4 regions of the Pseudoramibacter faecis genome follow, and region 2 is predicted to be linked to each of the others. Evidence: predicted binding sites of a transcription regulator. Region 2 holds the regulator's gene; each other region holds the start of a gene.
What was found. Region 2 encodes Rex, which represses fermentation and respiration genes when NADH is low (regulators of the CRP and FNR family bind a similar motif). Its sites were predicted from a motif close to ATTGTTAANNNNTTAACAAT; they were not measured.
Positions count from the first base shown of each region.

Region 1: a site for Rex is predicted at 965-984, ahead of V3C63_RS10575 (glycerol dehydrogenase). Genes of this name have one in related genera too.
Region 3: a site for Rex is predicted at 1,141-1,160, ahead of V3C63_RS00795 (glycerol dehydrogenase). Genes of this name have one in related genera too.
Region 4: a site for Rex is predicted at 1,118-1,137, ahead of V3C63_RS11050 (butyryl-CoA:acetate CoA-transferase). Genes of this name have one in related genera too.

Region 1 is NZ_JAYFFI010000021.1:16,571-18,775, reverse strand. Features, by position in the region: gene V3C63_RS10575 (glycerol dehydrogenase) at 1-894, opposite strand, end outside; gene V3C63_RS10570 (Spx/MgsR family RNA polymerase-binding regulatory protein) at 1,100-2,119, shown strand; gene V3C63_RS10565 (class II fructose-bisphosphate aldolase) at 2,182-2,205, opposite strand, start outside.
Region 2 is NZ_JAYFFI010000009.1:54,310-56,514, reverse strand. Features, by position in the region: gene abc-f (ribosomal protection-like ABC-F family protein) at 1-318, opposite strand, end outside; gene V3C63_RS07445 (redox-sensing transcriptional repressor Rex) at 495-1,124, shown strand; gene V3C63_RS07440 (hypothetical protein) at 1,240-1,650, shown strand; gene mnmL (tRNA modification radical SAM protein MnmL/YtqA) at 1,745-2,205, shown strand, end outside.
Region 3 is NZ_JAYFFI010000001.1:165,353-167,557, forward strand. Features, by position in the region: gene V3C63_RS00795 (glycerol dehydrogenase) at 1-1,097, opposite strand, end outside; tRNA gene V3C63_RS00800 (tRNA-Arg) at 1,311-1,387, opposite strand; gene lgt (prolipoprotein diacylglyceryl transferase) at 1,442-2,205, opposite strand, start outside.
Region 4 is NZ_JAYFFI010000023.1:24,913-27,117, reverse strand. Features, by position in the region: gene V3C63_RS11055 (NCS2 family permease) at 1-1,017, shown strand, start outside; gene V3C63_RS11050 (butyryl-CoA:acetate CoA-transferase) at 1,149-2,205, shown strand, end outside.

The sequences.
Region 1 (2,205 bases), on a different contig from region 2:
GATGGTTTTGCGCGGCCAGTCTTCAAGCACCAGCTCGCACAGCGTGCCAAAGGCCACAATTTCCCCGTGACTGGCATCCTGACATTCCGACAGCGCGGAAAACCCGGAATTCAGCGCGTGCGCCGCCGCACAGCCCGCCGATTCCACGCCGATGCCCGACAACAACGTGTTCACCTCGATGATATCCTCGACATCCTGGGTCAGACGATGATCCACCACATCCCGATAGGCCTTGACGCCCTTGGCCATCAGCGTGGTGTAGCACAACTCTGACAGGGCCATGGCCGCCAGCGTGGTTTGATAACCATCCCCCACACGATTTTTCACGTCGTGATCCACGTGTGCCTTCGCTTCAAAATAAGTTGAAAGCGCATCCCCCATGCCGTAAGCGAAGAAGCGGGCCGGCGCATCCACAATCACCTGGGAATCCACCACGATCACGTCCGGGTTGCGCTTGTAATAGATCGAGCCGGCGTGCTCCCCGGCCGCCGTATACGTCGCCGAAAGCGCCGAAGTCGGCGCGTCGGTGGAGACAATGGTCGGGACCATCACAATGGGCAGCGCCAATTGGATGCCCACGTATTTGGCCGCATCGAGCGCTTTGCCGCCGCCGATGCCGATCACCGCTTCAGCACCGGCCGCCTCAGCCGCTGCCGTCAGGCGCTTGAGCTCTTCCATATCGGTCTGCCCGCCAAACTTTTCGCAAATCATCACGCGATCTGCTTTCTCAAATTCAGGCACCAGCGTCCTGCGAACCCGTGTCATAAAAGACGGTGTCGTCACAGCATAAACCGTTTTGCCGTAATCCGCCGTATACGCTTCCAAATGCTGCATTTCGCCCGGCCCCTGAAAATATTTTCCCGGGCTCTCAAAGGCGCGCGTTTTCGTTGTCATAAAAGCCTCCCTCATTTTTTACTAGTATATCATCAATTTTGATCTAACTGAACATTTATCGCGCCATCTTATTTTTATTTCATTCACAATCACCGTTTTTTTTGCGCAGGATTTGTTTTCGTGCTATAATGCATGCGCGCCTTCTCCAAGGCGAGAGAAGTTTTTTCTTATTTTCACTTTTGATATTGATCCCTGAGGAGTTTTTATGACAACAACTACGCTTTTTCTCGTCCGCCACGGCACGACCGCCCTGAACGAAGGCAATATCTTTCAGGGCGCCATCGACGAACCATTGAACGCCTTGGGCCTGTCCCAAAGCCGGTTATTATCCGACTATTTTAAAGATATTCCCATCGATTTGGGCGTCGCCAGTCCGTTAAAACGCGCGCGCCAAACCCTTGGCTGCCTGCTGGCTGGCCGCTCGGATGTTCCGGTTATCACAGAAGCCGGCATCAGCGAGATTAACGGCGGTGTGTTGGAGGGCCGGTCTTTTCAGGAGCTCAGTGTGCTGACGCCGGAAATTATCGACGCCTTAGACCATCATCCCGGCCGCATCGATACCCGCTTTTATGGCGGTGAAACCGGAGAAATGGTCTATAACCGTGTGCGCGATACCATTTTAAACCTCATTGATGCCCATCATGGAAAAACACTGGTGATGGTTTCCCATGGTTATGCCCTTTCTGCCTGGATCAATTTTGCCAAGGGCATCTCTGCTTTCGACATGGAGCACGTGACTTTGGACAATGTCTGCGTCAGTCGCTTCGACATCGATACCGACCACCACATCATGACGGCATTCATCAACGATCATCACCACCTAACGAGCACAACGCGTTGCTCCCTTAACTACGATCACATCACACCTCATCCGCTCTTTATCCATTATCCTCGGTGCAGCACCTGTCAAAAAGCGCGCCGTTTTCTGGATGACCATGGCATCGCCTATCAGACCCGGGATATTGTGGCAGATTCCTTGCGCAAGGAAGAGCTTTTGGTGTTAATGGATCGATTCGACGGGGAAGATCGCCGATTTTTCAACACCAACGGCCAGCTCTACCGACAACAACAGCTTAAAGACCAGCTGCCGGCGATGGACCGCGATGCTAAAGTGACCAAGCTTGCCGAAAGCGGCATGCTCGTCAAGCGGCCGCTACTCGTCTTCAAAGATCGCGTCTGCGTCGGTTTCAAAGAAGCCGAATGGCGCGAAGCGCTGGAGTTTTAGTGTGCCCGCCCGACTTTCCATGCGCCAAAAATAAACGCCGACAGTCTGTCGGCGTTTATTTTTTATTCTCCGGCAAACAGCCTCAT
Region 2 (2,205 bases):
GCGGTCCTGCAGGACCTGCATTTGATGTTCCATCTCCAAGAGTGTTGAAAAGTGTGATAGAAAAAAGGTATGCAGCGTCTGGCCGGCCTTAAATTGCGGATCCTGTCGAAGATAACCGATAGTAATGCCTTGCTTGAGATGAATGGTGCCGTTGTCTGGCAGTAAAGAGCAGGTGAGTAAATTAAAGAAAGTGGTCTTGCCGCTGCCGTTGCCGCCGATCAAACCGATTTTTTCTTTTTCTTGTACAGTGATAGATAAATCTTCAAAAATAGTGTGGCTGCCATAGCCAAAATTTAAATGTTGAATTGATAGTAACATGTTGAATCCTCTGATATTTGATGTTTCTCATGATAACAGAAAACGCGTCAATTTGTCATCTTTGATTGCTAAAAGATGCATCTTTATGACATAATAATGAATTGATTCTTTTTTCACAAATTGATATAATCACCTCAAAACGAGTATGCATAGATGACATATAGAGGAGAATAAGAATGCAGAGTTATGCAAAGAAAGTCTCGATGAGCGTGGTAAAGAGGCTTCCTAAATATTATCGTTACTTAAATGATTTAAGTGAGCGAGGTTTTGAAAAGATTTCATCGAAAGAGCTTGCTGATTTGATGGGGCTAACGGCATCTCAGATTCGTCAGGATTTGAATTCGTTTGGCGCTTACGGCCAACAAGGCTATGGCTATAAGGTAGAAGATTTAAAGAACGCCATTATAAAAATTTTAGGGATTGACCGACCGTATAATTGTGTAATTATCGGCGCGGGGAATTTAGGTCGGGCCATTTCACACTATGAAGGGTTTAAGAATCAAGGGATTCGCATTAAAGCCATGTTTGATATTGATCCCCAAAAAGTCGGCAAATCCCGTGACGGGATCCCGATTCTCCACATGGACCAATTGGAAGAATTCCTTGCCGGAAATAATATCAGCATTGCGATTCTCTGTGTACCGCGGACAATCGGTCAGGGGACGGCTAATCGAATTTGCAGGGCCGGCATTAAGGCCATTATGAACTTTGTACCATTAGATTTGGATGTGCCTAAAGGCGTGATGGTTGAAAATGTGAATATCACGGATAGCCTTTTTACACTAACTTATTTATTAAATGAATGATGACAGTGTGAGATACAGAGAATATAAAAATAACTAAAATTGATAAAAAAGGATTGTATATTATCGTTTTCACCGTTATAATTGAATTAACAACTTAGAAAGCAGGTGTCTACTAATGATTGAATTTGTTTACGGAGCAAAAGGAAGCGGTAAGACAAAGAGAATGATTGATATGGCCAATGGCGAAATCGAAAACGCGAAAGGTCAAGTTCTTTTTATTAACGATCGCGATAAATACAGAGTGACAGTTGATACGCAGATTCGTTTCGTTAATTCCGATGAATTTGCAATTAAAGGGGAAGCTGAACTTTATGGCTTCATTTGTGGCGTGATCGGTGGCAATTATGACATTGACACCATTTATATCGATAATGTGTTGAGAATTCTCGATGCCGATGGTCCGCAGGATATAGAAGGTTTGTTAAAGCGTTTAGACACGATTCAAAAAAAGCAGGAAATCAAATTCGTACTCAGCCTAAGTTGTGAAGAAACAGACATTCCGGAATGTGTTAAAAAGTTTTTATAATCTTACAAATAGATAATATGTCGGTAAGGCGCCGATTGTATGATGGTATACAATCGGCGTTTATCAGTTTTTCTAAAAAATCAGCGTTGTTAAAATGAAACAGAAGGATCTAAAAGATCAAAGTATAGCGACAACCCGCTTTTCAGATCAATTGACAGAGTTTCCCTATTACCCCTATTCCCAGTGGCTTAAAACACACTATGGAGAAAAAGTTTATAAAATTCCAATTAATGCAGCGGGAACGTGTCCCAATCGTGATGGTAAAATCGGGTATGGAGGCTGTATTTTTTGTGGTGCGTTTGGTGGCGGGAATGAAACACTGCGAGGATCAATCAATATTTCAGAACAGCTTGAGATCAATAAAGCTTATATTGGCAAGCGGTATCATGCTCGAAAATTTATTCCTTTTCTCCAAGATTTTTCGAACACCTATTTGCCCTTTGATCAATTCAAGAAAAATATCACGGCCTGTCTCGAAGATGATGTGGTGGGAATTGCTATTTCGACGCGGCCGGACTGTGTCACGAATCAACAAATTGATTGGTTGAAGGATTT
Region 3 (2,205 bases), on a different contig from region 2:
TCCTCTTTCAGATAATAGGTGCCCAGCGCATCGGCTGCGATAATGGCCGCCGCCAGGCTTTCCGGTGTCACTTCAAAGGGCATGTTCCCCATTGTGTCCTCCGGCGCGCAGGCCAGCTTGGCCACTTCCATGATTTTTTTTTCGTTCACTTCCTTCACGCCAAGCCCTTCGAGATTGACCGGCAGCCCCAGCGTCGTGCAGAAGTCGAGCACTTCATCCAATTCGTCTTCCGAACGGTTTTCCAACACGAGCTGCACCAACGTCCCAAAGGCCACCTTTTCCCCGTGGTACATTTCGTGGGTTTCCGGCAGGGCGGTAAAGCCGTTGTGGATGGCATGAGCCGCCGCCAGACCGCCGCTTTCAAAGCCGACACCGCTCAGGAAGGTATTCGCTTCGATCACGTTTTCCACCGCGGCGGTGCACACGTGATTTTCAATCGCGAGCTTGGCTTTGAGCCCGTCCGCCATCAGGATGTCAAAGCAGAGCCGCGCCAGATTGATGGCCGAATTAGTCACGTGGCCGCCGCTCATCACAGTGGACTGGCTGTCACAGGTCGCCTGGGCTTCAAAATAAGTCGCCAGCGCATCCCCCATCCCGGCGACAAAAAGACGGACCGGCGCCTGTTTGATGATATCCGTGTCCATGATGACCATTTCCGGATTCTTCGGCAGGACCAAATACGCTTCGAAGACGCTGTCTTCCGTATAAACCACGGACAGGGCCGAGCAGGGCGCATCCGTCGAGGCGATGGACGGCGCCACGATCACCGGCAGTTTCTCATAATGCGCAACGGCTTTCGCGGTGTCGCAAACTTTCCCGCCGCCGATCCCGACAACCACATCCAGGCCTTCATCCTGAACCACTTTGCGCAGACGATCGATTTCGGCGTTGCAGCATTCTCCGCCGAAAGGTTCGGACACATATTTTAAGCCGGCCGCTTCAAACCCGGCCTTTAGATTATCGTTTTGTGTGCGCATCATGGTGCCGGACAATACCGCCAATGCCCCTTTGCCGAAAGTCGCGACGTAAGCCGGCAGCTTTTGCAGCTCCCCGGCGCCCTGGATGTATTTCCCCGGCGCCTGAATCATTTTTTCCATGGTTTCTCTCCTCCCAAAACAATACACGTGCTGCCAATCATATATCGACATTATTTTAACAAGTCTTTTTTCGTTTTGCAAATGTTTTCTGTCTTTTTATCATTATTTCCACATCGACCATTGAACTGCTGCAATCCTGCTTTTTATGCTCCTGTTTTCAAAATCGGACACAAAAAAATCCAGGATGTTTCCCTGGATTAAGTGATCCTAAAATGGTGCGCTCGAGCCGATTCGAACGGCCGGCACATGGCTTCGGAGACCATTGCTCTATCCAACTGAGCTACGAGCGCAAATTTTACGCTCATTATTATAATATACGCCCCGGGCAAATGCAAGCGCGATTTTCAAATCGGCCGGCGGCTCAGATCATCATCGCGACGGCGCAGCCAGATCAAGCCGACGGCCCCGACCACAATCAGCGCAAGGCTCGTCAGCTGGGCTGTGCGCAGTCCGAAAAGCATCAGGCTGTCGGTGCGCAAACCCTCGATAAAGAAGCGCCCGACGGAATAGCCGATAAGATAAACGAAGAGCAATTCTCCTCGATTTCTCTGGAGCCGCCGTTCGAAAATAAAAATTAAAAACAAAAAGACGAACACATCCCAGATGGATTCGTAAAGAAAAGTGGGATGCACCTTCACAAGGCCCATCACCGGATCGTCCACCGTGATGGCCCAGGGCAAATGCGTCACCGTCCCGTGGGCCTCCTGATTGAAAAAATTGCCCCAACGGCCGATGGCCTGCCCCAGGGGCAGCGCCGGAATCACCGTGTCGGCCAGATCCCGGAAGACGATTTTTTTCACCCGGCAAAAAATCACGCCAACGAGAACGCCAACCAAAATCCCGCCGTGGATCGCCAGCCCCCCGTGCCAGATCGCAACGATCTCCGACGGGTTGCCGCGATAATAATTCCATTCAAAAATTACATACCACAGGCGTGCGCCGACCACCACACCGGGGATCAGCGCCAGAAAAAAATCGGTCACGTCGTCCGGCGAAATGCCTGTGCGTCTGCAGCGCCGCCAGGCAATCACCATGTCGAGCATCAGCGCACCGGCGATGAGAATGCCATACCAGCGCACCGTGATCCCGCCGAACTGAAAAGCGATCG
Region 4 (2,205 bases), on a different contig from region 2:
TTAAGTCTGACCAATATCCGTGAAGCCATTTTCAACGCGATTCCCGAAACGCTGCGTCTGGCGATTTCCTCCGGGATCGGCCTGTTTATTGCGATGGTCGGACTGCAGGGGGCGAAGATCGTGGTCAATGACGATTCGACCTTGGTCACCATGTTCAAATGGAGCACGGCGAGCAATGCCACGCTGGGCCTGACGGTGGCCCTGGCCCTGCTCGGGACGGTGCTCACTGGCTTTCTGCTGATCCGCGGGGTCAAGGGCGGCGTGCTCATCGGGATCCTGGCGACCTGGCTCGTGGGGATCATCTGTGAGGTGGCCGGGTTTTATGTGCCGGTGCCGAAGCTGGGGCTTTATTCGCTGATTCCGGATTTTTCCCGCGGGATTCACGTCGCGTCTCTGGCGCCGACCTTCATGAAGTTCGATTTCTCCAAGGGCTTGAGCTTTGACTTTGCGACGGTGGTCTTCGCCTTTCTCTTTGTCGATATTTTCGATACCCTGGGCACGCTCACCGGCTGTGCCGTGAAGGCGGGCTATATTGATGAAGACGGCAATCTGCCGCGGATCAAGGGCGCGCTGATGGCCGACGCCGTCGCTACCACCATCGGGGCCTGCCTCGGGACGTCCACCACGACGACCTTTGTCGAAAGCTCTCTCGGCATTGCCGAAGGGGGCCGCACCGGTCTCACCGGCATCGTCATGGTGATCCTCTTTATCCTGGCGTTGTTCTTCTCGCCGATCTTTCTGGCGATTCCGTCCTTTGCGACGGCGCCGGCGCTGATCATCGTCGGCTTTTTGATGATTCAAAACGTCACCCAGATCGACTTCACCGATCCGACCGAAGGCATTCCGGCTTTCCTGTGCCTGGCGTTCATGCCCTTCACCTACAGCATCTCCGAAGGGATCGGCGTGGGCTTCATCTCCTACACCCTGATGAACCTGCTGGCCGGCAAGAAGGAAAAGGTCTCGCCGCTGATGATCGTCATTTCGCTGCTTTTCATTTTGAAGTACATCTTTATCTAAGCGCTGATGTCAAAAGGTCGCTTCCCCGCGAGGCGGCTTTTTTTATAGCGTCGGACATTTTAAGTTAATTGACCTCAATCAGGCAAGGTGATAGAATAAGTGTGTTAAAAAAATAATAATCGGGAGGGATTATGAGCTATTTAAAAGAATATGCTGATAAACTGACGACGGCGGATGAAGCTGTCAAGGTGATCAAATCAGGGGATTATGTGGATTACGGATGGGTGACCTGCACCGTCCGGGCGTTGGACGAAGCTCTGGCCAAGCGCATGCCGGAGCTTACCGATGTGAAAATTTACGGCGGGATCGTGCCGTTTCGGCCAAAAATCTTTGATGTGCCGGATGCCAAGGAGCATTTCACCTGGAATTCCTGGTTTTATTCCGGGGTCGACCGCAAGGCGGTGAAAGACGGCTTTATCTTTCATGGGCCGGTGCGCTATTCGGAAGTGCCGCGGTATTACCGGGATATGCCCCACGCCCTGAACGTGGCAATGTTCCAAGTTGCCTCCATGGACAAACACGGCTGGTTCAACTTCGGGCCGAACACTTCCCATTATCGGGAAGTCGTGAACAAGGCCGATGTGGTCATCGTTGAGGTGAATACTTCCGTGCCGCGCTGCCTGGGGGTTGAAGAAGCGGTACACATTTCCGAAGTCGACATGATCGTCGAAGGGGACAATCCGGCGATGCCCGAAAGTGGCGGTTCGACTGAACCTACCGAAGTGGATCTGGCCGTGGCCAAGCAGATCGTGGCGGAGATTCCCGACGGCGCAACCCTGCAGCTGGGAATCGGCGGCATGCCCAACACCGTCGGCCAGCTCATCGCCGAAAGCGATCTGAAGGATTTGGGCGTTCACACGGAAATGTACGTCGATTCCTTCGTGGATCTGACCCGGGCCGGCAAGATCACCGGAGCCCGCAAGCCCATCGATCGCTACAAACAGACCTATGCCTTTGCTTCCGGCACGAAGAAGCTCTATGATTTTCTGGATGACAACCCGGCTTGCATGTCGGCGCCGGTGAATTATGTGAATGATCCGAGTGTTATCGGCCAGTTTGACGACTTCATGTCCATCAATAACGCGGTGGATATGGACCTCTTTGGCCAGATCAACGCCGAATCCGCCGGCCTGCGTCAGATTTCCGGCTCCGGCGGGCAGCTGGATTTCGTGCTTGGTGCGTATAATT